DNA from 3 places in the Pseudomonas vesperimontis genome. Region 2 is predicted to be linked to each of the others. Evidence: predicted binding sites of a transcription regulator. Region 2 holds the regulator's gene; each other region holds the start of a gene.

Region 1 (10,389 bases), 1.7 Mb from region 2:
CAGCTACAGCAGCGAGCATGTAAGGTTTGCTGACGGCCTGCAGGTAGAGCTGCGCAAGCCTACGCTGCAGATCAGCCAACTCGGCTACGGCGCCCTGCACCCCGACACGCTGTTTTCGGCCCGAATCGCCCCGCCGATGATCGGCCTTGGCTTACTGGAAGCGATTCCTGAGGCGGCCATCCTGGCCAATGCCGACCCCGAGGATAGCAACGGCGATGGTATTTCCGGGCGCGCCAACCAGGTCTGGGACCACGCAGAGCAGCGTACCGTGCTCGGCCGCTTTGGTTGGAAGGCCGGGCAACCAAACCTCAATCAACAAAATGCGGATGCTTTTGCCAACGACATGGGCCTGACCAGCACGTTGATCAGCCATGACAATTGCAGCGAAACGCAAACAGACTGCCGCAATGCCGCGAATGGCGGTGCACCGGAAGTCAGCGATAACATTCTCGCCAACGTGCTGTTTTACACCCGTAACCTCGGCGTACCGGCGCGCCGCGATGCTGATACGCCGTCGGTGTTAGCCGGTAAAAACCTGTTCTATCAGGCCGGCTGTCAGGGCTGCCACACCGCGAAATTCACCACAGCCCCGGACGCGGCTGAGCCCGAGCTGGCCAACCAAGTGATCCGCTCCTACACCGACCTGCTGCTGCATGACATGGGCCCAGGCTTGGCCGATAACCGCCCAGAGTTCCTCGCCACGGGTAACGAATGGCGCACCCCACCGCTGTGGGGCATCGGCTTGACCGAAACAGTTAATGGTCACACCCAGTTTTTGCATGACGGCCGCGCCCGCACTCTGCTGGAGGCCATTGCCTGGCACGGCGGTGAAGCCGAAGCCGCCAAACAACAGGTACTGACATTTAACGCTGATGAGCGCGACGCGCTGTTGGCCTTCCTGAACTCGCTGTAAGGAGTCACCGATGAACCGCTCCCCCCTAGGCTTAGCTTTACTCAGCCTGACACTCACCGCCTGCAGCCCAGCGGACCCGCAGCAACAGGTCAGCCGCGCGCTGACCGATGGCGTGGTGCTGCCGATTTACAGTGCGTGGCATGAGGCCGACCGCCAACTGGCGAGCAGTGGCCAAGCCTTCTGCACCAACCAGCAAAGCCTTGCCCAAGCGCGCCAAGCCTTTGCCAGCGCGCAGAGCGCTTGGGCCGCTGTACAACCGGTGTTGCTCGGCCCATTGGCGGAAGGTAACCGCGCCTGGCAGGTGCAATTTTGGCCTGACAAAAAGAACCTGGTCGCGCGTCAGGTTGAAGCGCTGGTCAGCAAGAAACCTACCTTAACCCCGGCTGACTTGGATACATCCAGCGTCGTGGTGCAAGGCCTTACTGCCTATGAATACCTGCTGTTTGATTCGGCGATTGACCTAAACAACGCCGAGCAAAAAGCCCGCTACTGCCCGCTGCTCGTGGCCATTGGCCAACACCAGCAAACCCTCGCGGCCGATGTACTTGCTAGCTGGCAGAGTGAAGACGGCATGGCGGCGCAGCTAAAGGACTTCCCCAATGCGCGCTTCGCAGAAGCCCCGGAAGCGGTGGCGGAATTGCTGCGCACCCACGTCAGTGCCATTGATGGACTGAAAAAGAAACTCGGCACGCCCATGGGCCGGCAAAGTAATGGTCAGCCGCAGCCTTATCAAGCCGAAGCATGGCGCAGCAACGCCAGCCTGACTAACCTCGCGGCCAGCTTAGCCAGCGCTGAACGGATGTGGCTGGGCGCCGAACAAGACGGTATCCAAGCGCTACTGGGCAGTGATCAAGACGCGCTAAAACAACGTATCAACGTCGCCTACAGCGACACCCGTCAGCGCCTAGCGGCTGCCCAGCGCCCACTCGCTGAACTGCTCGGTGACGAAGCCGGCCGCGCCGAACTCAGCGCTCTGTATGACAGTTTGAGCACTCTGCATCGCTTGCATGAAGCCGAACTGGCGAAAACCTTGGGCATTCAATTGGGCTTCAACGCCCATGACGGCGACTGAACCATGCAGATCAACCGCCGCGCCTTTCTCGGCCTCAGTGCAGCCGCCGTGGCCGCCACGGCAGTGGCCGCCACGTCACTCACTGCGACAGCATTGATCGGCAACACGCTGGCCGGTTGGACGCTTATTAATGGGGGCGCACAGCCGCTGCTGCTGTCGGCGCGGAATAACAGCGCCGGTAAGCATTTCGCGGTCGGCTATCGGCTGGACGGCAGCCAAGCATTCGCCACGCCAGTTGGCGAACGCTGCCACGATGTGATCGCCCATCCGTTTTTGCCCATGGCACTGTTTGTTGGGCGCCGGCCAAGTACCGAGAGCTACTTGATCGACACCCGTGACGGCCGCCTGCTGCAAACCTTACGCTCAGCCCAGCAGCGCCATTTTTACGGCCATGCGGTGTTTCACAAAGACGGCGAATGGCTGTACGCCACCGAAAACGACACCTCTGAACCCGGTCGCGGTGTGCTCGGCGTCTACCGCCTGCAAGGAGAACAACTCCTGCGCAGCAGCGAATTGTCGACCCACGGCATTGGTCCGCATCAGCTGCTCTGGCTGCCAGACGGTGAAACCCTGGCGGTGGCCAACGGCGGCATCCGCACCGAGGCCGACAGCCGCGTTGAGATGAACCTAAGCAGTATGGAGTCGAGCCTGGTGCTGCTGCGCCGCGATGGCAGCCTGGTGAGTAAAGAACAACTGCCCGAGCAGATGAACAGCGTGCGCCATATGGCCGTGGCCAGCGATGGCACCGTTGTCACCGGCCAGCAATATATGGGCGAGTTCAGCGATAACGTACCGCTGCTTGCGATTAAACGCCCCGGCCATGCCTTTCAGCACTTCCCAGTGGCCGAAGCGCAGCGCCAGCTGATGAGCCAATACACCGCCAGCGTGGCGATCCATAGCGAACTGCGCCTGCTCGCCCTGACTGCACCGCGCGGCAACCGCGTATTTATCTGGGATTTAGACAGCACCGAACTGCGCCTCGATGCGCACGTGGCCGACTGCGCCGGCGTGGGTGCGGTCAGTGACGGCTTTGTCGTCAGCAGCGGCGTGGGCCGTTGCCGCCTGTATAACTGCCGCCCTGCACGCATTGTCAGCCACCCCCTGCAACTGCCCGCAGGGTTATGGGACAACCATTTGCGCGTAGCCTAGCCGGTAGGCGTGAACTTACCCCCCACCTGCACGCCTGAAACACAATACACAACATGTTAAAGAACGCCGTCGCAGAGCCGATCTATACTTTTGCGTGATCGCTTATCACGCCCCGTTCGATCGGCTGTCGAGGGGGAATCTTTGCCGTAAGGCGCACTTGATGTCTCAGGCATCCCGCCTTCCACATTTAGGGGTATCACCATGTTCCTGAAAACATCCTTGCGTGCGCAAATACTCGCCCTACTCGGCGCAAGCCTGGCACTGATTCTGGTGACGGCGCTGGCCTGCTTTAGCTTCCTGTCCAACGGTATGCAGGCCTACCAAGGTCTGCTGGCCGGGCCATTAGAGAAATCGGCGCGAATTGACGCGACCAATCTGAACTTCAAGACTCAGGTTCAGGAATGGAAGAACGTCTTGCTGCGGGGCAGTGACAAGGCTCAATTCGACAAATTCTGGGGTCAGTTCGAGGCGCAGGAGCGCAACGTGCAGGACCAGTTGGGGCAACTGAGTGAACTGGCAGTTAACGACCGCACCCTCAAAACCAAGATCGATAACTTGCGCAATGAGCACCAGATACTTGGGGTGAATTACCGCAAAGGCCGCGATGCCTATCTTGCCGCAGGCGCTGACTTTCGTATCGGTGACAAAGCGGTATCAGGCATCGACCGCAACACGGCTCAGCAAATGGAAGCACTGGCCATCGAACTGCATAAACAGGGGTTGGAGCAGGCAACGCTGATCAACGCTGCAGCTGATCGCACGATTATCTTGGGCACTCTGCTGATGCTCGGCGCCACAGTTATTATCGGGCTGTTCGGCTTGTGGCTAATCAACCGTAACCTGATTACCCCAATCCGCGAATTAATCGAACACATCGCCCAACTCAGCCAGGGCAACTTCGGCAAACATGTTGAGTCCATTCGCCAGGATGAGCTGGGCAAGCTGGCCGTGGCCGCTAATATCCTGCGTGATTTTCTAGCAGACACCTTCACCCGCTTGAAGCGCAGTACCGTCGATTTAGATACGGCCAGCGGCGAACTCAACTCCATTGCCACGCTAATGGCTCAGGGCACTCGTGAACAATTTTCGCGCACCGACCAGGTGGCCACAGCCATGCATGAAATGTCTGCTACTGCCCAGGAAGTTGCTCGCCATGCAGTCGAGGCTTCTAGCGCTGCCGATGCTGCTGACAACGCGGCCCGTAAGGGCGAAATGGTTATGCAGGCGACCATCAGCACCATTACTGATATTCGCGGTGAAATCAGCAACACCTCCGAAGTGATTCGCCGCCTGGAAAGCGACACTGGACGTATCAGCAAAGTGTTGGAAGTGATTCGCGGCATCGCCGAGCAGACCAACCTGCTGGCGCTAAACGCGGCCATCGAAGCAGCGCGGGCGGGCGAGCAAGGACGCGGCTTTGCGGTCGTTGCTGACGAGGTCCGTACCCTTGCCCAGCGCACGGCCGTATCCACTGCTGAGATTCATCAGATCATTGATACGGTGCAAACGGGGGCAGTCAATGCGGTGCGCGCCATTCAGAGCGGCCAGCAGCGCAGCGAGGAAGGCGTGACCCGGGTCACTGAGGCGGGTGCCACATTACAGCTGATCACTCAGGCCGTGGAGGCGATCCGTGATATGAACCGGCAGATCGCCACTGCTGCTGAGGAGCAGACCTCGGTGGCCGAAGACATCTCACGTAACCTCACAGAGATCACTGCCATTGCCACGGCAAACCAGGAAAACGTACTACGTACCGAACGTGCTGGGGGAAACCTGCAGGTACTGTCCAGCCAGCTCAACGAGGTCACCCAACGCCTAAGTGCATAAGTCGCTTTAGATAAGAAAAAATGCCAGCCGCAGCTGGCATTTTTTTTAAAACCTGACTCAGTAGGAATTTTTTACACCGCCGCTTTGCACAAATGCCAATCTTTGACAGGCCTCGACACGAGGTCTACTGTGCCCCACTTGCCTATTCCCAGGCCCCTCTCCGCCTTGCCAAGGAACCGGAATATGTTGCTCCGTCGCATGCTGTTTATGCTCGGCGCCGTACTCGTTGTGGTACTCGCCCTCGCCGCCTACAAAGGCTATTCCATTTATCAGCAAGTGCAGACGTTCTCGGCACCGCAGCCGGCTATCAGCATTGATGCTGCAACGGCAGAACAACGACCATGGCAGAGCCGTATTCCGGCCATCGGCACGCTTATCGCATTCCAAGGCGTCGACTTGACGGTTGAGGTCGGTGGCACCGTGCAAAAGGTGCTGTTTACCTCGGGTGAAAACGTCGGTTTTGAACAACCGTTGATCCAGATGAACAGCGATGTAGAGCAAGCCAACCTGGCCACCGCGCAAGCAGACTTAGGGTTAGCGCGGGTGGAATATGAGCGCGGCCGCAGCTTGATCAACCGCCAGAGCATCTCCAAGAGCGAGTTCGACCGCCTTGCCGCCAGCCTGCAAAAAGCCGATGCCAGCGTCGCGCAACTGCAAGCGCAACTGGCCAAGAAACGCATCTTGGCACCGTTTGCCGGCACCATCGGCATCCGTCAGGTCGATGTCGGCGACTTCCTGGCCTCCGGTACCACCATTGCCACCCTGCAGGACCTGAGCAAGCTGTACGTGGACTTCTTCCTGCCGGAGCAAGCGGTGCCCAAGCTGGCCATTGCTGAGCGTGTGCGTTTCCGGGTCGCGGCCTACCCAGGCGAAGTGTTTGAGGGTGAAATTAGCGCGATTAACCCCAAAGTCGAAAACACCACGCGTAACGTGCAAGTGCGTGCCATGTTGGCCAACCCCGAGAACAAATTGCTGCCTGGCATGTTCGCCAATATAGAGGTGCTATTGCCCGGTGATGAGCAGGTGGTGGTCGTGCCGGAAACGGCGATCAACTTCACCCTCTACGGCAACTCGGTGTACCTCATCAACGAGAAAAAAGATGAGAGCGACCAAGTGATCAAAGATGAAAACGGCCAGGCCGAGCTGAGCGTGGAACGGCGTTTTGTTGAGACGGGCGAGCGTCGCGAGGGCCAAGTGATCATCAGTAAAGGCCTGCAAGCCGGTGAGCGGGTGGTCTCTGCTGGCCAGCTGAAACTGGATAACGGTGCCCATGTCAGCATCGCCAACGCACCGGCCAAGCCGAGCGACGAGTAACAGGCTGCTGCATAACGTCGAACCCGCAACGTAGGCAGCGGCGCAACGGCGCAAAGTGACCGGCGCTGCAAAGGAATTTATTTATGGCTTTTACTGATCCCTTTATCCGTCGCCCGGTACTGGCGACCGTGGTCAGTTTGTTGATCATCCTGCTTGGCTTCCAGGCGTTCAGCAAACTCACCATCCGCCAGTATCCGCAGATGGAAAACGCACTGATCACGGTGACCACGGCTTATCCCGGGGCCAATGCCGAGACTATTCAAGGCTACATCACCCAGCCGCTGCAGCAGAGCCTCGCGAGCGCCGACGGTATCGACTACATGACCTCGGTGAGCCGACAGAATGTGTCGATCATCTCGATTTATGCGCGCATTGGCGCCAACAGCGACCGTTTATTCACCGAATTGCTGGCCAAGGCCAACGAGGTGAAAAACCAGCTGCCGCAGGATGCCCAAGACCCTGTACTGAGCAAAGAAGCCGCCGACTCCACGGCGCTGATGTACATCAGCTTCTACAGCGAGGAGTTGTCCAACCCGCAGATCACCGACTACCTCTCGCGGGTTATCCAGCCCAAGCTGGCCACCCTGCCGGGTATGGCTGAAGCCGAAATTCTCGGTAACCAAGTGTTTGCCATGCGTCTGTGGCTCGACCCGGTGAAGATGGCCGCTTACGGCGTGACCGCCAGCGACGTTAACAATGCGGTGCGCCAGTACAACTTCCTGTCCGCCGCGGGCGAGGTGAAAGGCGAGTACGTGGTCACCAGCATTAACGCCGAAACCGACCTCAAGTCAGCCGACGCATTTGCTGCCATCCCGCTGAAAACCCTAGGCGACACCCGCGTACTGATCCGCGATGTGGCGCGGGTGGAAATGGGCGCAGAAAGTTATGACTCCATCAGCTCTTTTGATGGCACGCCTTCGGTGTATATCGCCATCAAGGGCACACCCGGCGCCAACCCGCTGGATGTAATTAAGGAAGTGCGCAAGGTCATGCCCGACCTTGAGTCGCAGCTGCCGCCGAACCTCAAGGTGTCGATTGCCTACGACGCAACGCTGTTTATTCAAGCGTCCATCGACGAGGTGGTGAAAACCCTGTTTGAGGCGGTGTTGATCGTCATCGTCGTGGTGTTCCTGTTCCTCGGGGCCTTCCGCTCGGTGGTGATCCCAGTGATCACCATCCCGCTCTCGATGATCGGTGTGCTGTTTTTTATGCAGCTGATGGGTTACTCGATCAACCTGCTCACGCTGCTGGCGATGGTGCTGGCCATCGGCTTGGTGGTGGACGACGCCATCGTTGTGGTGGAGAACATCCACCGGCATATCGAAGACGGCAAAACCCCCTTCGATGCGGCGATTGAAGGCGCGCGCGAGATTGCCGTCCCGGTGGTGTCGATGACCATTACTCTGGCGGCGGTGTACGCCCCAATCGGCTTCCTCGAAGGGCTTACGGGAGCGCTGTTTAAGGAGTTTGCCTTAACCCTGGCCGGTGCCGTGATTATCTCGGGCATCGTCGCCCTGACCCTGTCACCGATGATGTGCGCCAAGTTGCTGCGCCATGACGAGAACCCATCCGGCTTATCGCACAAGCTCGACCAGATCTTCAACGGCCTCAAGCAACGCTACCAGCGCGCTCTGCACAGCACCCTCGACACCCGCCCAGTGGTGTTGGTTTTTGCGGTAATCGTGATGTGCTTGATCCCCGTACTGCTCAAATTCACCGAAAGTGAGCTGGCCCCAGAGGAAGACCAAGGCATCATTTTTATGATCGCCAATGCACCGCAGCCGACCAACCTCGACTACTTGAATAAGTACACCGACGAGTTCGTGACCATCTTTAAGGAGTTCCCGGAGTATTACTCCTCCTTCCAGATCAACGGCACCAGCGGCGTGCAATCCGGTATCGGCGGCTTTTTGATGACGCCATGGGACGAGCGCGAACGCACCCAAATGGAGATTTTGCCGGAGGTGCAAAGCCGTCTGTCGCAAATTGCCGGCTTGCAGATTTTCGGCTTCAACCTGCCCTCTTTGCCGGGTACCGGTGACGGCCTGCCCTTCCAATTTGTGATCAACACCCCCAGCGACTACCAGTCGCTGCTGCAGGTGGCGGAGAAGGTCAAACAACGCGCCGTGGCCTCGGGCAAGTTTGCCTTCCTTGACGTTGACCTGGCCTTCGACAAACCCGAAGTGGTGGTGGAAATCGACCGCGAAAAAGCCGCGCAAATGGGTGTGTCCATGGAAGACCTCGGCCTGACCCTGGCCAGCCTGCTCGGTGAAGGCGAGATCAACCGCTTCACCATCGACGGTCGCAGCTACAAAGTGATTGCCCAAGTCGAGCGGCCCTTCCGCGACAACCCGCAGTGGCTGAGCAGCTACTACGTGAAGAGCGAAAGTGGCGCGATGCTGGCGCTGTCGACGTTAGTTAAGGTCAGCGATCGCGCCCGGCCGACCCAGCTCACCCAGTTCCAGCAGCTCAACTCGGCGATCATCCAAGGTGTACCCATCGTCAGCATGGGTGAAGCCATCGAGACGATCACCACGATCATGCAAGAAGAAGCGCCAGCCGGCTTTGCCTATGACTTTGCCGGCGCCTCGCGCCAACTGGTGCAGGAAGGCAACGCGCTGTACATCACCTTCGGCCTGGCGCTGGCGCTGATCTTTTTGGTGTTGGCGGCGCAGTTCGAAAGCTTTCGCGACCCTCTGGTGATCATGGTCACAGTGCCGCTGTCGATTTGTGGCGCACTGATACCGCTGTTCTTGGGCTTCTCGAGCATGAACATCTACACCCAGGTGGGCCTGGTCACGCTGATTGGCTTAATCACCAAGCACGGCATCTTGATCGTCGAGTTCGCTAATCAATTGCGACGTGAGAAGGGCTTGTCACGCCGAGAAGCCGTCGAAGAGGCCGCGGCGATTCGCCTGCGCCCCGTATTGATGACCACCGCTGCTATGGTGTTCGCCATGCTGCCACTCATTCTGGCCACTGGCGCCGGCGCGGTGAGCCGCTTTGATATCGGCTTGGTGATCGCCACTGGCATGTCGATCGGCACGCTGTTCACCTTGTTTGTGCTGCCCTGCGTATACAGCCTGCTGGCGCAACCCGACGCCGCACCTAAAGCTACGCAAACGCACCGCTAAGCCAAAGGCCTGCCAAGGATGGCAGGCCACAAAAAAGAGCTGCCGGGTAGGCGATTTCGCCGACTCATACGTCTACTGAATGCAATCAATCCCCTCGCTTTTGCGGGCTAGGGAAGCAAGTGAGCGGCGATAATTCAGCTGGTTGAGGCGCCACCCTAGAGCGGCACAGCCGGCGGCCTATCCGCTTCGCCGCATCGACCTGATAAAGCCTCCGACAAACGCTTGAGCAGACTAGCCCTGCGATCGCGCACCTTGGGACAGGCTGAACATAAACAGCAGCAGGTCGTGATCGGGTCGCAACGCTTCGGTAGCGCGCACCTGCATGGGTAACGGGCAGTAGCCTAGCTGCTCGTCGAGGTTGATAACCTGCGGGCTGGCTTCCTGCCAAGCCGCCGCCGCGAACGAGGCCACGCTAAGCGCACCGACCAAGAAAAAACCTCGTGCAATTTCTAGCTTCATCACCGCAACCTCTTGATAGCGCAGTCAAACGTTGTCTGCTAACCCTAGACCACTGATATTCCCGCGCGCTGTTCAGCGACCAACGGTCGTTACTCCATCACCGTGCCAGCCGGCCCAATTCAACCCATGTCTAGCCAACACATGACTTATACGCCAGGCGTCTGAACCGCATTCGCGCCAATGGTTCCAGCCACCCAATAACTTAGTTGCGCCGCCTCACGTGGCGGTTATAGAGGGAGTTAGCCCACGCAGAGAATGAACCGGCGCAGGTGACACGCAGCGCCAACTCAAAAGCTCGGCGTTACCTAGGCGGGCAAGGATGATTCAGGGCGGGTGTCTAACCGTAAGCGCAGGATCAGTTCTGATTGCGAGGTGGAGGAGTTTTTAGGCGGGATCAGAAACAGGACGCGCTTGTACGCAACATTCACACAATGCTGATTAACGGGCTGAAAGCGGGGGCTGATCAAACTAAGAAATGACGTTATCGCAGAACATAAAAACCCCGTGGCAAGCACGGGGTT
Region 2 (10,389 bases):
AAGACTTACGCTTGGGCGCTGCGCTAGAAGCCGTAGGCGCGGAGGCGACAGCAGGACGAAGCTGCGCCGCGGGCGCGGGTGCAGCACGCACCGCCGGCTTAGCTTGTGAGGCAGGCGTTGCAATGGTTGGCGGGCTAAGGCTGCGTCGATTACTGCGGGCAATGGTATGAATTTTTTCGCAGAGCAGCTGCTTAACTCGCTCAGGATTTCGCGAAATATCCTCAAAATTTTTCGGCAGAAAATCAACTGCACCCGCTTCCAGCGCATCCAGCGTGACTCGCGCGCCTTCGTGGGTCAGCGAAGAGAACATCAATACCGGCGTTGGGCAGCGCTGCATGATATTACGCACAGCCGTGATGCCATCCATCATCGGCATCTCATAATCCATGGTAATCACATCAGGTTTAAGCGCTTGCGCCTGCTCAATGGCTTCGCGGCCGTTAGTGGCTGTGCCAATCACCTGAATATTCGGATCGGCTGAAAGAATTTCCGACACCCGTCGACGAAAAAAACCGGAGTCATCGACCACCAACACCTTAACCACCATAAACACTCCTAAACGACGCGACAGAAACCTGCGCCGCTAACAATCAGATGCGCCGTGCGTAACGTTTGAGCATGCTCGGCACGTCAAGAATCAAGGCAATACGTCCATCACCGGTAATGGTCGCACCTGACATACCTGGAGTGCCCTGCAGCATTTTGCCCAAAGGCTTAATCACCACCTCTTCCTGGCCAACCAATTGATCAACCACAAAGCCGATACGCTGGCTGCCGACAGTCAGAATCACCACATGACCTTCCCCTTGCTCAACGTGAGCGGCATTACCGATCAACCAACGCTTGAGGTAAAACAACGGCAAGGCTTTGTCACGTACGATCACCACTTCTTGGCCGTCGACGACGTTGGTGCGCGACAGGTCGAGGTGGAAGATTTCATTGACGTTAACCAGCGGGAAGGCAAACGCTTGATTTGCCAACATGACCATCAGCGTTGGCATGATCGCCAGCGTCAACGGCACTTTAATGACGATCTTCGAACCCTGGCCCTTAACCGAAAACACGTTAACGGTGCCATTGAGCTGGGAGATCTTGGTTTTCACCACATCCATGCCCACACCACGGCCAGATACATCTGAAATCTCGGTTTTAGTCGAGAACCCCGGCGCAAAAATCAGGTTGTAACATTCAAACTCGTTGAGGCGATCGGCAGCGTCTTTATCCAACAGACCTTTTTCCACGGCTTTGGCGCGCAGTACGTCAGCGTCCATGCCCTTACCGTCATCAGAGATCGACAAGAGAATATGATCACCTTCCTGCTCGGCGGAGAGGATTACCTTACCACCACGTGCTTTGCCCGACGCTTCGCGCTCTTCCGGCGTTTCAATACCATGGTCGACCGCGTTACGCACCAAGTGCACCAGCGGGTCGGCTAGCGCCTCTACCAAGTTCTTGTCGAGGTCGGTTTCTTCACCGACCAGCTCTAAGTTGATCTCTTTTTTAAGGTTGCGGGCAAGATCACGAACCAGACGCGGGAAGCGCCCGAAGACCTTTTTGATCGGCTGCATACGGGTTTTCATTACCGCCGTTTGCAAATCAGCCGTAACCACATCCAAGTTTGAAACTGCCTTGGACATGGCTTCATCGCCGCTGCTGGAACCCAGGCGGACCAGACGGTTACGCACCAATACCAGCTCACCGACCATATTCATGATCTCATCCAGCCGCGCGGTGTCGACCCGCACAGTGGTTTCTGCTTCGCTGGGTGGCGAGGCCTTCTCTGCTACAGGCGCGGAGGGTGCTGAAACTGGCGGCTTGGCCGGTGCAGGTTTAGCTTCGGGCGGGGCTGCGGGCTTAGCTACAGCTTTAGGGGCTTGCGCTGGCTTGGGCGCTGAAGATGGTGCGGGTGCGGGTGCGGGTGCGGGTGCAACAGGCTTGATCACCTCAGGCTCGACAAACCTACCTTTACCGTGAAGTTGATCGAGCAAGGCCTCAAACTCATCATCGGTAATATCACCACTCGCTGCCTCGGCAGGCTTAACGCTGGCAGCTGGAGCAACAGGTGCTGCTGCAGCCGGCGCCGCGAACTGGCCTTTGCCATGCAATTGATCGAGTAGTGACTCAAATTCGTCATCGGTAATTTCGTTACTGCCCGCCGTTGCAGGGGCCGGAGTTGTAGGCGCAGAGACGACTTCAGGCGCTACAAACTGACCCTTACCATGCAGCTGGTCGAGCAACGATTCAAATTCATCATCGGTAATTTCATCGCCACTGGCCGCGCTGGCCGCCGGCGCCTGCACATTATCCAGGGAGCCGAGTAACTGCTCGAACTCAGTGTCAGTTATGTCGTCAGCGACTGGCTCAGGTTCGGGTGCTGCAATCGCGTCAGGCAACGCGCTATCATCGGCGCCGCCTGGTTCAGCCATACGCGCCAAAGCGGCTAGTAACTCAGGGGTAGCAGGAGTCAGGCTGGTACGTTCGCGTACCTCAGTGAACATACTGGTGACGGCATCCAGTGCTTCCAGCACCACGTCCATCAATGCGGAGTCGACGCGTCGCTCACCCTTGCGCAGGATGTCGAAGACGTTTTCTGCGATGTGACAGCATTCCACCAACTCATTGAGCTGGAGAAACCCGGCACCGCCTTTGACCGTATGAAAACCGCGGAAAATAGCATTTAGCAGATTCTTATCGTCGGGTCGACTTTCCAGCTCTACAAGCTGTTCAGACAACAGTTCAATAATCTCGCCGGCCTCTACCAGGAAGTCCTGAAGGATTTCTTCATCGGCGCCGAAGCTCATAAGACGTGCTCCTAAAATCCCAGACTGGAAAGCAGGTCGTCGACATCATCTTGATTAGATGCGACGTCTTCACGCTTATCGGCATGAATCTGCGGACCTTCACCATGGGAAGGTTCTTTTTGTTTTTCTTGTTCGGCGCGGAGCATCTCGCGGTTGTGCTCAATGCCGGCAAACTGATCCACTTGGCTGGCCATTAGCACCAGTTTCAGCAGGTTACTTTCAACTTCAGTGACCAACTGGGTGACGCGTTTAATCACCTGCCCTGTTAAGTCCTGAAAATCTTGGGCCAGCATGATGTCGTTCAGATTGGCCGACAGTTTGGCGCCATCACGCTCGCTGCGATCGAGAAACGACTCAACCCGTTTAGCCAACTCACGAAAGTTGTCAGCGCTCATCTCGCGGCGCATAAATCGCCCCCAGTCAGCACTTAAACTATGCGCTTCATCGCTAAAACCATTGACCAGCGGGGTACTTTGCTCGACCAAGTCCATGGTGCGATTAGCCGCTTTCTCGGTCATCGTCACCACGTAATTCAAACGTTCAGTGGCATCGGTGATTTGTGAAACCTCGGTAGCATGCGGCATACGAGGGTCGAGTTGGAAATTGACGATGGCGTTATGCAGCTCTCGGGTCAGCTTGCCGACCTCATGATACAAGCCACGGTCGCGCGCCTTGTTCAGGTCATGTATCAGCTGTACCGCTTCACCAAAGTTGCCACGTTCAAGGCTGTCTACCAGTTGGCGAGCACTGTGTTTCAAGGACGACTCAAGATCACCCTGAGCGGAATCATTATGTTCCATAGAACCCTCATGGCAGACATCAGCCGTTGACGCGCTCGAAGATTTTCTCAATCTTCTCTTTAAGTACCTGAGCAGTGAACGGCTTAACTACATAACCGTTAACACCCGCTTGGGCGGCCTCGATGATCTGATCGCGCTTGGCTTCTGCCGTGACCATCAGTACCGGCAGCGTTTTTAGGCGATCATCCGCACGCACAGCGCGCAGCAAGTCGATACCGGTCATGCCAGGCATGTTCCAGTCCGTGACCAAAAAGTCAAAACTGCCGCTTTGCAGCATCGGCAGCGCCGTTACGCCGTCATCCGCTTCGGCGGTGTTGGTAAACCCCAAATCACGCAAGAGGTTCTTAATGATTCGTCGCATCGTTGAAAAGTCATCAACGATGAGGATTTTCATGTTCTTGTCCAAGTCGACCTCCGTACAGTCCCAAACGCACCCAGCGACCTGTGTGCGCCTTTAATCGTGAAATCGGCGAGCATTAACGTGCAATTCAGCGGGCACGCCATTCAGCTAGGCGGGCACGCAAGCGAGCAGCACACTGACTGTGTAACTGGCTTACTCGTGACTCGCTAACCCCCAACACTGCACCAATCTCTTTTAGATTTAATTCTTCATCGTAATACAGTGCTAACACTAGGCGCTCGCGCTCTGGCAAGCCAGCAATGGCATCTGCTAGGGCCGCTTGAAAACGTTGATCTTCCAAATCACGAGAGGGTTCAAGGTGATTGCTGCCAGCATCCTCATCCATCGCGCCGTGCTCGCCGTCCTGCAACAGGTCGTCGAAGCTGAATAGGCGGCTGCCTAGCGTGTCGCCAAGAATGCCGTAGTAATCTTCAAGACTCAATTCTAGTTCGGCCGCAACCTCTTGATCTTTAGCGTCTCGACCCGTTCTGGCCTCAACTTTCCTAATCGCGTCACTGACCATGCGGCTATTACGGTGCACCGAACGCGGCGCCCAATCACCTTTGCGCACCTCGTCAAGCATGGAGCCACGTATGCGGATGCCCACAAACGTCTCGAAACTGGCTCCTTTGCTGGAATCGTATTTTTTTGAAGCTTCAAGTAGGCCGATCATCCCGGCTTGAATCAAATCGTCAACCTGCACATTGGCCGGTAAGCGCGCCAGCAGGTGATAGGCAATGCGTTTGACCAGAGGCGCGTAGCGCTCGATCAACTGGTGCTGTGCGTCTTGCGCCTGCGCCTTGCTATACATACGTAGTCCAGAGGCTGCTGTCATAGGGCCGCGTCTGCGAGCGGTTGTTGCACCAAACGCTCAACGAAAAATTCCAAATGCCCGCGCGGGTTAGCGGGTAGCGGCCATGCGTCAACTTTTTGCGCGATGGCTTTAAACGCCAGCGCGCACTTGGAGCGCGGGAAGGCTTCGTAAACCGCGCGCTGCTTCTGTACCGCCTTGCGCACGGACTCATCGTAAGGCACCGCACCGACATATTGCAGGGCAACATCGAGGAAACGGTCTGTGACTTTAGTCAGCTTAGCAAACAGGTTACGACCTTCTTGCGGGCTGTGAGCCATATTGGCTAAAACGCGAAAGCGATTCATGCCGTGGTCGCGGTTGAGCAATTTAATCAGGGCGTAGGCGTCGGTAATTGAGGTTGGCTCATCACACACGACCACCAGCACTTCCTGCGCTGCACGCACGAAGCTGACGACGCCATCACCAATTCCAGCAGCTGTGTCGATGATCAATACATCCAGGTTGTCGCTAATATCACTAAACGCTTGGATTAACCCGGCATGCTGCATAGGCGACAGCTGCACCATACTCTGAATACCTGAGGCCGCCGGGACAATGCGGATACCACCCGGGCCCTGCAACAACACATCGCGCAGATCACATTCGCCACTGATCACATCTTCCAGAGTGCGCTTGGCTGTCAGCCCCAACAACACGTCGACGTTGGCCAAGCCAAGGTCGGCGTCCAACAACATCACTCGCCGACCTAGATCAGCCAGAGCTATCGCCAGATTGACTGAGACGTTGGTCTTACCGACGCCACCCTTGCCGCCGGTCACCGCAATCACCTGTACGGGATGCATACCCATAATTTCTAACACCTTGTCTAACGTCGACTGGAGCCACTTGATCGGTTAAGTACCGTCCCACCTAACAGCATGGCGCTTAACTGACGCGCTGTGTGGGCTGCTGGTACAGGTCGGCAAACATCTCCGCCATCGTATCCTCGCTCGGTTCTTGGGTCGCCTGCAGCCCAACGGCTCGGCTGACCAATTGATGACTGCGCGGGATCTGCAGATCATCAGGAATACGTGGCCCATCAGTTAGGTAGGCTACCGGTAGACGCTGGCTAATAGCCAGACCTAAAACCTCACCCAAGCTGGTGGCCTCATCGGCCTTGGTGATAATGCAACCGCTCAAACCACAACGCTTGTAACTATGGTAGGCGGCTTTGAGCACTTGACTCTGACTGGTAGAGGCCATAACCAGATAATTTTTTGCATTAACGCCTCGACTGGCCAGGGTTTCCAGTTGCATACGCAACGCTGGATCATTAGCCGGGAGACCCGCTGTATCAATCAGCACCACCCGCTTACGCGCCAGCGGGGCAAGGGCTTGAGTCAAGGACTGGCCTGGATCAACCAAGGTGACGGGCACATTAAGAATACGACCCAAGGTTTTCAGTTGCTCCTGCGCACCGATGCGGTAGCTGTCCAAACTGACCAAGGCAATATGTTGCGCACCGTATTTAAGTACATAGCGTGCGGCGAGCTTGGCTAAGGTGGTGGTTTTACCCATGCCGGCAGGACCCACTAATGCAATAACACCGCCGTCTTCCATCGGCTCCTGCTTCGGTGTTTTGATCGCATGAGCCAAATGCGCCAACAGCATGCGCCAGGCTTGGCGGGGCTCGGAAATAGTGGAAATGCGCTCAAGTAAAGCTTTTGCCAGCTCGGCAGATAAGCCCATGCGCTGCAGTCGACGCCATAAATTGGCTTGCTGCGGGCGACGCGTTTGCAGTTGCCCCCAAGCGATCGAACCCAACTGCACTTCAATTAATTCGCGCAAGCCATGCAGCTCGAAGCGCATGGCATCGAGAGCGCCCTGATCCGTTGTGGCAGTCGACGCGCGCGCCGGGCGCAAAACATCAGCAAAGCTAGCAACGGGCGCAGTGGCAACCGCGCCAAACAACTGGCGATCTTTACCGGCATCAACCTGAGCACGGGTTGTCAGCTCAGCCTGCGCGGTGGCGATCTTCGCTTGAGTTTTGCGCAATTCGGCTTCCAGTGCCGGATTAGGCTGGCGCGATGGCGCAGCGGGCACTTGGTAGTCCAATGCTGCCGTCAGCTCAACGCCACCAGCAACCCGGCGATTGCCTATGATCGAGGCATCGGCACCCAGCTCATCACGCACCAGCTTCATGGCGGTACGCATATCGGCGGCGAAAAATCGTTTGACCTGCATGGCCTGTAACCTCGGTTAGTTCTGACCCACCGTCGCAACGATGGTGACCTGCTTGTTATCCGGAATTTCCTGGTATGCCAGCACATGGATACTCGGAACTGCCAGCCGCGCGAATCGCGAGAGCATCGCCCGGACCGGACCGGCCACCAGCAGTATCACTGGTTTGCCGAGCATCTCCTGACGCTGCGCCGCTTCCACCAGGGATCGCTGCAGCTTCTCAGCCATGCCAGGCTCCAAGAGGATGCCCTCCTCTGAGCCTTGCCCGGCCTTCTGAATACTGTTGAGCAATATCTGTTCCAACCTAGGTTCTAAGGTGATCACAGGCAGCTCAAGCTCTAGTCCCACAATGCTTTGCACGATTGCACGAGCCAGCGCGACGCGCACCGCCGACACCATCGCGGCGGGATCTTGACTCTTCACTGCCACATTGGCGATGGCCTCGGCGATGGTGCGAATATCACGCACCGGCACCTGCTCTTGCAGCAAACTCTGCAAGACCTTGAGCAGGGTCGACAGGCTGATCATGCCAGGTACCAGCTCCTCGGCCAGCTTGGGCGAGCTTTTGGCTAGCAACTGCATCAACTGCTGCACCTCTTCATGGCCAAGCAACTCGTGGGCATGCTTGTGCAACACTTGGTTGAGGTGCGTGGCAACCACGGTACTGGCATCCACCACGGTGTAACCCAGCGACTGCGCCTGGTCACGCTGGCTCGGGTCGATCCACACCGCCTCAAGACCGAAAGCCGGGTCTTTAGCAGCAATGCCATTGAGTGGGCCAAACACTTGGCCGGGATTGATCGCCAACTCACGATCGGGATACACCTCTGCCTCGGCCACGCTGACGCCCATCAGGGTCAATCGGTAGGCGTTGGGCTGCAGGTCGAGGTTGTCGCGAATGTGCACCGAAGGCATCAAAAAACCCATCTCTTGGGACAGCTTCTTGCGTACGCCTTTAATTCGCGCCAGCAACTGACCACCCTGGTTGCGGTCAACCAGTGGGATCAGCCGATAACCCACTTCTAGGCCGACCATGTCCACTGGCGTGACGTCATCCCAACCTAACTCTTTGACCTCTTGAGACTTCTGCGCCGGCAGCAAGTCTTGCTGGCGCTGCACTTCCTTGACTTCGCTTTCCGCGACCACACGTTGCTTGTTAGCAATCCAATAAGCCGCACCCGCTGCCGCCAGACCCAAGCTGATAAAGAAGAAATGTGGCATGCCGGGGACCATGCCCATGATGATCATGATCGCAGCGGTCACGGCCAGCGCGCGAGGCGAGGCAAACATCTGCCGATTAACCTGCGCGCCCATGTCTTCTGAGCTGGACACCCGCGTCACCATCACCGCCGCAGCCGTTGACAGCAGCAGTGAAGGAATCTGCGCGACCAGACCATCACCAATGGTCAGCAGGGTGTAAATCTTGCCAGCCTCAGAGAATGGCAGGTCATGCTGGAAAATGCCGATGGCAATGCCGCCAATCAGGTTAATAAACAGAATCAGCAGGCCAGCAATCGCATCGCCGCGCACGAATTTGCTGGCACCGTCCATAGAGCCGTAAAAATCCGCTTCTTGAGAGACTTCCGAGCGGCGTTTTTTGGCTTCAACCTGATCAATCAATCCGGCATTTAAGTCAGCGTCGATGGCCATTTGCTTGCCGGGCATGGCATCCAGGGTGAAACGCGCACTCACCTCGGAAATACGCCCGGCGCCCTTGGTGACCACCACAAAGTTGATGATCATCAAAATAGCGAACACCACGATACCGACCACGTAGTTGCCGCCGATCACCACCTCACCAAACGACTGGATAACCTTACCCGCGGCGCCATGACCATCTTGACCGTTGAGCAAAACCACGCGTGTGGAGGCGACGTTGAGCGCCAGGCGCAACAGGGTCGCGGCCAGCAGAACAGTGGGGAAAACCGCGAAATCTAGGGGGCGCAACGCATAGATCGCAACCAACAGCACCACAATCGACAAAGCAATGCTGAAGGTAAACAGCACGTCGAGAAGAAACGGTGGAATGGGCAACATGACCATGCCGAGCATGACCAGCAGCATGAGCGGTATGCCCAGGTTGCCCTGCTTCAACCCTGACAGGTTGCTGCGCACATCACCGATCATTTGCGAGCGATCTATTGCCACACCACTACCCCAACCCATTCAATCTTTTGACGCTTGATGCGCCTTCGGGAAGGGTTTTGCAAGAAGCTGTCCAACTTTGCCTGGCTCAGGTAATCAGCAGGCAAGTGACGTGATGGCAGCGCATGGAAAATCAGTCGTCACGACGTAAATCAGGCGGGATAGGGATATCGGGGAGAGGGCCGGGACGCTTGCCCTTGCCTGCTTGGTATTGACGCAGTTGGTAGACGTAAGCCAGTACCTGAGCAATTGCCAGATACAGGCCAGCAGGGATTTCCTGATCCAAATCGGTGGAGTAAAACACCGCTCGCGCCAGCGCCGGAGACTCCAGCACCATGACCTTGTGTTCATTGGCGATTTCGCGAATTTTCAATGCGGTAAAGTCACCACCCTTGGCCAGCAGCACCGGCGCACTGCCCTTGGCTGGATCATATTTGAGCGCCACGGCGAAGTGCGTCGGGTTGGTGATGACCACATCGGCATCCGGCACCGACTGCATCATGCGCCGTTCAGCCATTTCCCGCTGCAGCTGGCGAATCCGCTGTTTGACCTCCGGCTTACCTTCACTGTCCTTGTATTCGTCGCGCACTTCCTGCTGGGTCATCATCAGCTTCTGCTTGCTGCTCCAGAGCTGGAATGGCACATCTACAGCCGCAATCAAAATCAACCCGCAGGACATCCACAGGGCGCTCCAGCCAACAACCGTCATGGAATGCAGAATGGCCGACTCAAGCGGCTCATGGACAATCGCTAGCAAGTCGCCCTGCCAGGCTGACAATACGGCAACGCCTACCAGCAGAATCAGCACAAATTTGGCAAAGGCTTTGAGCAACTGAGCCAGCGCTTGTACAGAAAACATCCGCTTTAACCCCGCCAGCGGATTCATTCGACTGGCCTTGGGCGCCAGAGCTTCAGTAGAAAAGATCCAACCCCCCAGGGAAATGGGGCCAACAATAGAGGCAATAAGCAGCAAAATAAACAACGGGAACAATGCTTCCAAGGCCATCTGCCCGGACGCTGCTAACCAAAGGCCCATGCTGCGCTCATCCATAATCACCTCGCGCGGCAAGGAGAAATTGCTGCGCATGATGTCCAGCATGGAATTGCCCATACTGCCGCCAAAGGCGAGGAGGCCGCCAAAGCCGCCCAAGGTAATTGCGAGGGTATTGAGTTCCTGAGAGCGCGCCGTCTCACCCTTCTCACGGGATT
Region 3 (10,389 bases), 1.2 Mb from region 2:
ATATCCTTTACATTTCAACAGCTTGAAAATGCATAACCGCAGAAGGCGTCAAACTTCCGACTCGCTCGCCAGCAAGCTGGTTGCTACAACAAGCCACACGTGTACAGAGGGCCGGCTTATTGGCGAGCGCCTAATCAGTCATCCAGCCCTTCGTCATCACGGCGGCTCATACCATATTTGCGCATCTTCTCCACCAGCGTGGTGCGGCGAATACGCAGACGCTCAGCGGCACGCGCCACCACCCCGCTGGCGTCATCCAGCGCTTGTTGGATCAAGCCTTGCTCCAGGTTGCCCAAATAGTCTTTCAGGTCCAGACCTTCAGGCGGCAGCATGGCCATTGAATCGACACCGGGCAACCCAGCCATCAGCGTGGCGCGCTCATCCAGCTCTTCACGCAAGCTGGCCACCATGCTCTCGTCTTCATCGTCAACATGACGAAATTTTTTCGGCAACTCACCGACGCCAATCACGCCATAGGGGTGCATGATCGCCATGCGCTCAACCAGATTAGCCAGCTCGCGCACGTTACCCGCCCAGTCGTGCTGACACAGCGACATGATGGCCGCCGAGTTGAAGCGGATGGAGCCACGCTTCTCAAACTCCATGCGCGAAATCAATTCATTCATCAGCAAGGGAATGTCTTCGATGCGCTCACGCAGCGGCGCCATTTCGATGGGGAAGACATTCAGACGGTAATACAGATCCTCGCGGAAGCTGCCTTGCTCAATCATCTGTTCAAGGTTTTTATGCGTGGCCGCGATGATCCGCACATCGGCATTCTGGGTTTTATTGCTGCCCACTCGCTCGAAAGTTCGCTCCTGCAGAACGCGCAGCAGCTTTACCTGCATAGGCAATGGCATATCACCAATTTCGTCGAGAAACAGCGTGCCGCCACCGGCCAACTCAAAACGCCCAGCACGACTAGTAATGGCACCGGTAAAGGCACCTTTCTCGTGGCCGAATAACTCGCTTTCCAGCAGCTCAGCGGGGATTGCCCCGCAGTTGACGGGGACGAAAGGGCCTTCACGGCGCTTAGAATGGTAGTGCAGGTTACGCGCGACTACTTCTTTGCCGGTGCCCGACTCACCCAGAATCAGCACACTGGCCTCGGTGTCAGCCACCTGCTGCATCATTTGCCGCACATGCTGAATGGCGCGGCTGGTGCCGACCAAGCTGCGAAACAAATTGGTCTCACGCTGACGGCCGCGCTCGCGGGCTTGATCGTACATCTCACGGTAAACCTGGGCGCGGTGCAGTGAGTCCAGCAACTTGTTGTAGCTAAGCGGCATTTCCAGGCTGGCCAAGACACTACGGCGCTGCTCTTCCGGCCACTCCGGTGCAACTTGCTCATTGAGTAATAACGCCGGCAAGAACTCATCCCACTCAGCCACCTGTTTAAGTATGGCCAACACGCCGCCTTTAGCGTTCACATCACCGAGCAACACGCTGAGCACTTCACGGCTGGAACCGAGCCCTGCTACCAGCTGCTGCCAGCCGTGACTGTCACAGGCTAGGTGGTCTTCACCGAGGAAATTAAGGATCACCGCTAAGTCGCGGCGGCGCTCATGGTTGTCGTCAATAAGGAGGATTTTGGTTTCACGCCACATAATTTATTTCTAATCCCGGAGTGAAAAACGCGCCCGCCGCCCACTACAAACTCACTCGGCACCGGCAATTGGCCAGTAGTAAAGTCAATTTTTTGTTAATAGTCAATTTTATGGCGTGCGAATATGCGCTGAAGAGGCAAATGAACGTTATGAGCAAAGAGAAGGGACAATCGAGGGCAGAACATAGACAACGACTGGAAGGCCGATGCGAGGAGCATCGACCGAGAACGCGCATCAACCGAACAGTTGATAAACCTTGGCACCGTGTTGTGACTGGTTGAGCTGAACCAGCTCCTGCGCCAAACGCTGCTGCTCAGTTTGGCAAACGTTTACCAACTCACGATAGAGGTCGAGCAACTCCTGCATGCGGGCACGCAGCGTGTCTTCATCAACCACTGGTTCAACCATGGCTTCATCCACTGCTTGGCGACACTGCACATCCAGCTCACCAATGGCAGTCCAATCTTGGCTGGCCAAGGCACTGCGCAACGCGCTACCGGTTTTTTCGAGACGCTGGACGCATGAACTCATGAATATCTCCTTAGCCAGATAACGCCATCACTCAGCAATCGCGTCCCAAGCAACTTTTACATTGCGCAGCAATACAGAAACTTCATCCAATGGCGCTATTACATTCTGCACATTGGCTTCAACTAGGCGCGTGGCCATGTATTCATAGAGGCTATCAAGATTGGCAGCGACTTCACCACCTGCTTCAAGATTAAGCCCTTCGCGCAGGCCACCGATAATACCTATAGCCTTACTGATCATCTCACCCTTAAGAGAAACTTGGTCGCGCTCCATGGCTCCGCGAGCTTGGGCTAGACGAGTGAGCCCCCCCTCCATCAACATCTGAATCAAGCGATGCGGGCTGGCTTCAATTGCTTGGGCTTGGGTGTTGACGGTTTGATACTGCTTAAGAGCGGCCATCGCGTTCATCACTATTCTCGCTATTGTGCATGCTAGATACTTTAAGTATCGGCGCTGCAGCGCAAAGCTTTAGCAACAAAATCAACTTCCTACAGCAGGCTCAACCTCTGGGCCAATGGCGTCCCAAGCGTTTTTAATTTGCTCAAGCAACGCACGAACTTCATCCAACGTCCGCGGTGTACTGTCGAGCGCGACCCCCGCCAAACGGCGGGTCATGTAGTCGTACAGTGAATCTAAATTTTCTGCAATTTCGCCACCTAACTCTTTATCTAAGCTGGCCTGCAATACACCCAAAATGGTGATGGTGCTGCCAACAGCTAAGCCACGAATTTCAGCATCACCCTCAATTTGCGCATGCTTGGCTAGCATCACACGCTGCAGTGCCCCCTCAAGCAGCAGCTGGACTGTGCGATAGGGCGAAACATCATGGCTGGTATTGACCTGTTTATAAGTATCAATTGGTTTTTGGTTCATTATTTATCCTTCCTTACAAAACCTGGCAGGCTAGCAAGTTGATTGGCCAAGCTCTCACTGGTGCGCTTTAGCTGTCCAACGAGAGAATCCATGGCGTTATATTGGGCGAATAGACGGGTCTGGACTTTTTCAATACGAAGGTTGAGGGCCTCACGCTGCTTGTCGATATTACTGACAGTGCTTTGTAAGCCTTTTTGTCGCTCATCTAGCACGCCACCTGTGCCTACATAAGGTGAGGCTACAGCCGAAAGACGTGACATCAAACCGCCCTCGCCAGCTAGATACTCTGCAGCCTTGGCATAATTACTGCCCTGTAAGGCTGAATCTAACTTGCTCGAATCCAAGCTGAGCTTGCCATCTTTACCGGTGGTTATGCCGAGCTGAGCAAGGGACTGGATACCGCCAGAATCTCCAAGCTGCCCCATCTCTTTGCGAACACCGGACATAAGGTTACGAATTGACGTATCACCCAACAGAGGACCGGTAACTGGTTTTTTACCCTCACCTAACTGAACAACTGCGGTGAGTTCGCCCGTGGTTTGAACGAGTTTATTGTAGGCATCTACAAACTTTTGCAAATTACTGCGCGCCAGCCCGCGATCTTCTCCTACGGTGACATTGACACTTTTACCTGCAGCAATATCAGTAGCAGACTGAGCACTCACCAAATTAAGTGTTATTCCATCGATTGCATCGGTGATGGTGTTAGTTGCTTTGTCGAAGGAAATGCCATCTACCTTGAACAGCGCTGACTTGGCCACATCTACAGCTCGACTGTTTGTACCACTGGCAATCGACAAGGCCGTTAGATCATTATCACCAGCCCCAGTGACGCCGTCTGCTACAGAGACGCCAAGATCGCCACCAGATGCTGTGCGTATGACTAATTGCTCATTACCATCGAGTGCTGCAGAAAACCCCTGTGCACCACCCTGGGCATTAATTTCGTCCACAACCTCAGTAAGACTCATACCAGCGCTTATGGTAATCGCCGCGGAGCCAGTGCCTGATGTCAGGTTAAGCGTACCCTCTTTAAAAGTAGCCGCTGATCCGCCGGCAAATGCAGGCAGTCGCACAGCAGTTTCGTTGGCTGAGTAGCTGAAATTACTGAGTGAGTTGCTGCCTGTAAGTGCACCATCCTCGCTTACGGCCACGGCAATATCGTTACCCGCTCCAGTTTTGCTTGAGTTCAGAACAAGACGCGAGCCGGAGGAGTCACTGATAATACTGGCACTAATGCCCTGAGACTCGCCGGCACTGTTAATCGCGTCACGGACACCAGAGAGAGAATTATTACTGGCATCAATCGTTACATCCAGACTGGCTGTACCTGCTGTGATGTTCAACGACCCGCTGTTGAAGGTGGCTGCGCTTGAACCAGTGAGGGGGCCACTCACAGATTGCAGTGCCACCTTACTGCTGGATGCCAATTGCTGGACTTGAAGGCTAAAGCTCCCGGCAGTGAGCGAGCCAGTGGCACTTGCCGTTAATACACTGCTGCTGGATGAGCTTACAGAGGTACGCTGAAACGCAGAAAGCTTAGTCAGCCCCTGCAGCGCAGAATTGAACTCATTAGCTACCGAACGAAAAGTGCCCAGCGCCGATATACGCGAGGTGGTGGTTTGCTCAAGGCGATTAAGCTGCAGCTCTTTAGGAGCTCGCTCAGAGTTAACCAACGCCTTGACGATACTGTCGATATCGATTCCTGAGCCAACGCCCGTAATCCCGACCATAAATCACCTCGCCAAAATAATGACTAAAAACACTTGTTAGGCGTTATCAGTCAAAAGCTGTGCCAACCTGCTGGTTAAGCTTCAGCTTTGAACAACAAACTACGAACCTCCGAAAGATTCTCTGCCAATTGCAGCGCTTCTTCAGAAGGGATTTGCCGAATCACATCACCTGAACCTGCATCGGTCACTTTAACAACTACGCGCCCGCTGCCCTCTTCAAGGGAAAAATTTAAGCTGCGACGAACCGATTGAACAAAATCCTGAATCGTCGCTACAGCCGCTTCGATTTCTTCTCGAGAGGCCGGGGAGCCACTCTCAGATTTTGTGATGCTGCTGGTTGCTACAGCTTCAGATGGCTTACGTTCAACACTCTCTGCAGTAACATTTTTTGCAGAGGAATTTGGTGTGCGCTCAGCCTTAGAAGCAACTGCAGTGGGTGCTGACGAATTCTGAATAGAACTAATGTCCATAACTTTATCCTCAGAATGAGGGAACGGGGAGAAGAGCAAAGCCCTCCCCCCCGCAGTCTAGCCCTTTTACCTTTAGCCGAGCAGGCTGAGGACAGCCTGAGGCAGCTGGTTGGCCTGGGCTAAGATCGCAGTACCAGCCTGCTGCAGGATCTGATTTTTTGTCAGTTCCGATGTTTCGGCAGCGAAGTCAGTATCACGAATCCGGCTACGAGCAGCCGAGGAGTTCTCAGCGATGTTCTGCAGGTTCGAGATGGTGTTCTCGAAGCGGTTTTGCACCGCACCAAGTTGAGCTCGCTGGCTGTCGATATTAGAAATCGCACCGTTAACAATACCGAGAGCACTCTGAGCGCCGGCAGCGGTACTGATATCAATGGTATTCACTGCATCAAGCTCGCTGAAGCCGTCAGCTCCCAAACCGCCAGTAACACCATTCACGCTGAAAGCATCCGCGGCCTCAAGTTGAACTTGGCCATCGGCACGCGCACCACCACCAGCAACAATTGCTGCAGCAGTACCCACATCGTCTTTGCCATCGAAACTATTCGTCTGCAGACTAGCACCACCAGAACCTGCGTAGTTGCTGATGCCAATCGCATCACCGCGGGAGCTTACTAATTCAATGGTATCGCCCTTAGAAACAGCCGATATGCCAGTCTTACCAGTTTCACGGTTAATTGCATCGGCCAAGGAAGACAGGTCGGTGAGGTCATTCACCACTGCAGAGACGGTAGCAGAGTCAGTAGTAAGTGACTTACTGGTTAGACCAGAAAGATCGAAAGATACAGTACCCGACGCAGTGATACCGCTAAGCGTTGCAACTGTGCGTGCGTTTGCTGTCACACCAGTTTCATCACTCTTTGCATTAACTGCGCGCGCTACTTCACTTGCTGAACCGCTGGCTGCGCCAGAGATCGCAACATTACCGTCAGACAACTTGGAGTTGATATTAAATGAGGCACTGCCGTAGGAACTGCCCGAGGTAGCACTGAATGCTGCACCGGAAGCTGTAGCCACAGCGCCAGCGCTGTCGGTGGTGAAACGGTTTACGCCAATACGGTCGGTAGCAGCAGAACCGATGGATACGCTGATGGTTTCATAAGCGTTTGCTCCAACTTGGAATGCCTGCGAACCAAAAGAACCATCAAGAATCTTGCGGCCACCAAAGCTGGTAGTTTCAGAAATACGGTTGAGTTCTTGTTGCAACTGCGACACTTCGCCTTGGAGGGCTGCACGCTCAGTCGCGCCGTTGGAGCCGTTAGCAGACTGCAGGGACAAGTCACGAATACGTTGCAAAATACCGGTCGACTGCTGCAATGCACCTTCAGCGGTTTGCGCCAAAGAAATACCGTCGTTGGAGTTACGAGTCGCAACGTTCAAACCGTTGATCTGACTGGTCAGACGGTTAGATATCTGCAAGCCGGCAGCGTCATCCTTGGCACTGTTGATACGAAACCCTGTGGACAGACGCTGCAATGAGGTGTCCAAGCCTTTAGATGAGCTGTTGAGGTTACGCTGAGTGTTGAGTGACGCTACGTTTGTGTTGACTGTAAGGGCCATGGTGTTTGCCTCCAAAGGACCGTGATACTAAGTTTGTCTGAGCTTGCGAGCTTCGGGCCTGCTTTGCTCAGACGCCCCATAAAGTTCGCATTCGATCTTTATATCGGCGGTCTTATGAGCAGCTTTAGCAGCTCGTGCTGTTTTTTTTTCCACAACCAGGACAGACACTTAAGCGACCAAACCATGAAAAACCGAGTAATTGACGATATCTCGACAGCAAATATCGCTGTTCTTCATGCACAAATACACTTTCTACCGTTGCCCTAAACCATCGCTAGCACTGTGTCGGCATCAATCAGGCAACCATGAGACGCGCCATGCTTCGAGATTTGCACCTTCAAGCATCCACCCCTCCTGTATTTGCCGGCGTAGCTCGTCACCCACCATGGCAGTCGCATCCAGATCGCTGATGTGCATACGGATTGCATCGACCCAGTCCTTAAACCTGTTCTTCACCCGGGTTACCGGCAGTGCGCCCTGATAACAGATGAGATCACTACACACGACCGGGAAGCCGCAGGCACCGTACTCAAGCAGGCGCAAATTACTTTTGCACTCATTGAATAAGTTTTGCTCAACTGGAGCCAACGCAAGATCAAGATCCAGGCTCGCCAATGCTGCCGGGTAAAGATCAATGCTGACCCCAGGATGCACCTCATGGACATAAGGGCGGATTTTATCCGGACACATGCCCATAAAAACCCATTCAACTTCGCCGGCCAATTCCTTCACCACATCAGCAATCAGTTCAAGATCGCCGGTATGGCTGACACCACCGGCCCAGCCTACGCGAGGCTTTCTCCCTCGCCGGCGCTTAGCCGACAAGTCGCTCCACCAATCCACTGGCAAGCGGTTCTCGATCACCCGAATGTCGCCATGCAAACCGGCAAAGGCCTCGGCCAACGGCGCCGTAGATACCGTGAACCGGTCAACAAAGCTCAGCCCCTTGCGCAAGGACTTGAGTATGTCCTTGGGCATTTGGGCACGATGCACACTCTTTAGGGGCAAGTTGGGCAGGTAATCATCTAATTCATAGATGGTGAAAGCGCGCGAAAATCTCTTGATCCGCCGCATGGCGTCCAAGCGCTCATCACCGATCTGACGCTGAAGCACGATAATATCCGGATCAAGGCGCTCCAAATCTGGTACCTGCAACAGGCCGATGGACATCATGCCGTCAGCCATACCGGCATCCTTTAGCGCAGAAAACGGTTTAATCACACGATAGTTACCGCAGCCAAAGGGGTCAGCCGGATGAGCCAGCACTACTGGCAGCGGTCGCCAGCTCAGTGGTCGCCAGGTCAGGCCAGAATCGTTCTCCAAATCAAAACCACGACCACTCAATGCCAGATTGCGGTTATAGGCAGGGTCACGCGCGATGTCTGGAAGGTGACGCTCGTAGAGTGCGTCTTGCTCGCCAACGTCAGGCTCTCGATATACATGTTCATGCATCAGCACCGCATGGGCAGCCCATACGGTCAGGTAGCCTGCAGCACGAACGCGCAGGCAGAAATCGACATCGCGGTATGCGCTCAGCGTGACATCCAGGCCGCCAAGCTGACGAAAGATATCAGTGCGTACCATCAGGCAGGCATCACTTACGGCGCTGTAGTTCTGATCGACCTGCAGGCGTTGCAGATAGCCCGCGCTGTCCATTGCCTCACCGGCGAAAGCCCGGCCAGCAGGGCCACGCAGCCCAAGTAGCAAACCGGCTTGATCAATACGGCCATCACCGCTCAGCAGTTTGCCGCCAACAACACCGACTTCAGGGCGCTGCGCATGATTAAGCAACTCGTCCAGCCAGACCTCACTCACCGCCACCGACTCACCAGACAGTAGCAGCAGGTATTCACCTTTAGCGGCCATAGCCGCCTGATTCTGGGCCAACACGATATCGCCCGCAGAAACGACTTTGAGCCGAGCATCAGCCAGACTGGCAATCCCCTGCAACCACGCCTGAGTATCGGCATCCAATCCATCATGGGCACCGAGCAGTATCTCGTAATGTCCGTAACGAGTCTTCTCGAGCAAACTATCCAGACAGCGCTGCAGGCAGGCCAAAGGGGCATCAACCGCGATGATGATCGATACCAGCGGCGTACTCGAATGACCATAATCGATGCGGTAACGGGCAGTTAGCCCTGGAATAACCCGCGCCTGATAACCGCGCTGGGCAAGATGGCGCTCAATTACTCGCCTCTCATCCGGGTTATCCCGCAGTGCAGGCGCGTCAATGATTAGCAGTGGCTCATCAACATGACCCAACCCGAGCAAACCCTCTGCTTCAATTAAGCGGGTGAGAAGATCAAACTCCAGAGCATCGGCGAACTGCGCATCAAAGCCGCCAGCAGCCAGAAAGACATCACGGCGGAACAGCCAGTGGCGCGCCATAACCAGCGGGAAGCTGAGTAGCAAATCAAGATTGAAGCCAGGCAGAAAGGCACCACCAAGGCTGCCATCAGGTAAGCGCTGCAACTGATCGCCGTAAATCGCACGACACTTGGGGTTGGCCGTTAGCTCAAGCCCTGCGACCATCAGCCCACTCGGGGTGAACTCATCGCCAGCACGGACCAGCATGAACCAAGTAAAATCGCTGACACTGATAGCTTGGTTTAGTTGCTCGGCAATTGCCCCGCCCGCCAGCTGGATAAAGTGCAACTTATCAGAAGCTGATGTGGCCGGTACAGTGCTGCTGGTTAGAACCACAATCTTCAAAGTGGCATAGAGACAACGCTCACCACTCAGACTCTTCAGGGTTCGCATCAATAACGACGAATCCGTCTCGGTATCGAGCACAATAATGCCGATCAGCGGTCCGCCATCATGCTCTAGCAAGTAGTGGTTGATCAGTTTGTTTTCTGCTTCCGTTGGCAGGCGTTCGGCGAGCCACCGCTGCAGTGCCGGATCTTCCGGGCTCGCCTCAGCCAGGACACCCAAACTCTGCAGCATATCTTCACGACCCTGCTTCAGCGCCTCACTGGCCGACCCGAGATAACGCCTATACAAGGTTTGATAGAGCTCCGGGAAGTTTTTCCGCTCCCGCCCCAGCATATGATCGCTGCCAGCCGCTTGGTCGCGGGTGTGTACCTCACTGGTAACTACTGGCACATGCACAAACGGGTAACGTGTGGCCAGGCGCAGGAGCATGTCCCAGTCTTCGAATGCAGCCAGTCCCGTATCGAACTCTCCGACCTCATCCAGCATGTCACGAGGGTGCGCCCAAGTATTAACCGGGATGTAGTTCTGAACAAACAGGCGGTCGCGGTCAAAGATGTCATGCTCAAACGGCCTACTGCGGCCCTGCTCGATCCGCCGCCCATTCTCCAGGCGCTCACTGACGTACTCCACACCGGTGTACACCACGCTGCGTGGATGCGCCGCAAACGCCTCAGCCAAGACTGCTAAATGGTTCGGCAGGTAAATATCATCGTCATCTAAGTAGACGACGTAGCGGCCTCTTGCCTGTTTCAAGCCAGCATTACGTGCAGCAGACAAGCCGCGATTAGAGCCCTGACGAAGGTAGGTGATCGGAAACTCATAACCGGCCAAGAGCGACTCGACTGGGTCGCCATTATCGTTGACCAGTATCACCTCGAAGTCGCGCAGGCTCTGCTGTTC

The links. The regulator FliA, encoded in region 2, starts transcription of late flagellar genes. The targets are predictions, from matches to a motif close to CTAAAGTTTNNNNNNNNNNNGCCGNTAA.
Region 1: the regulator FliA is predicted to act here: its motif matches at 3,191-3,218, upstream of WF513_RS13795 (methyl-accepting chemotaxis protein).
Region 3: the regulator FliA is predicted to act here: its motif matches at 6,872-6,899, upstream of WF513_RS11530 (flagellin).

The regions. Positions count from the first base shown of each region.
Region 1 covers NZ_CP149803.1:2,894,762-2,905,150, forward strand. The annotation lists gene WF513_RS13780 (di-heme oxidoredictase family protein) at 1-913, shown strand, start outside; gene WF513_RS13785 (imelysin family protein) at 924-1,985, shown strand; gene WF513_RS13790 (DUF1513 domain-containing protein) at 1,995-3,134, shown strand; gene WF513_RS13795 (methyl-accepting chemotaxis protein) at 3,336-4,961, shown strand; gene WF513_RS13800 (efflux RND transporter periplasmic adaptor subunit) at 5,145-6,275, shown strand; gene WF513_RS13805 (multidrug efflux RND transporter permease subunit) at 6,359-9,409, shown strand; gene WF513_RS13810 (hypothetical protein) at 9,641-9,868, opposite strand.
Region 2 covers NZ_CP149803.1:1,219,939-1,230,327, reverse strand. The annotation lists gene WF513_RS05800 (chemotaxis response regulator protein-glutamate methylesterase) at 1-547, opposite strand, end outside; gene WF513_RS05795 (chemotaxis protein CheA) at 591-2,801, opposite strand; gene WF513_RS05790 (protein phosphatase CheZ) at 2,813-3,601, opposite strand; gene WF513_RS05785 (chemotaxis response regulator CheY) at 3,621-3,995, opposite strand; gene fliA (RNA polymerase sigma factor FliA) at 4,090-4,836, opposite strand; gene fleN (flagellar synthesis regulator FleN) at 4,833-5,663, opposite strand; gene flhF (flagellar biosynthesis protein FlhF) at 5,740-7,038, opposite strand; gene flhA (flagellar biosynthesis protein FlhA) at 7,054-9,177, opposite strand; gene flhB (flagellar biosynthesis protein FlhB) at 9,314-10,389, opposite strand, start outside.
Region 3 covers NZ_CP149803.1:2,415,018-2,425,406, forward strand. The annotation lists gene WF513_RS11500 (sigma-54 dependent transcriptional regulator) at 135-1,607, opposite strand; gene WF513_RS11505 (flagellar protein FliT) at 1,842-2,138, opposite strand; gene fliS (flagellar export chaperone FliS) at 2,166-2,546, opposite strand; gene fliS (flagellar export chaperone FliS) at 2,619-3,011, opposite strand; gene fliD (flagellar filament capping protein FliD) at 3,011-4,744, opposite strand; gene WF513_RS11525 (flagellar protein FlaG) at 4,819-5,214, opposite strand; gene WF513_RS11530 (flagellin) at 5,287-6,771, opposite strand; gene WF513_RS11535 (glycosyltransferase) at 7,063-10,389, opposite strand, start outside.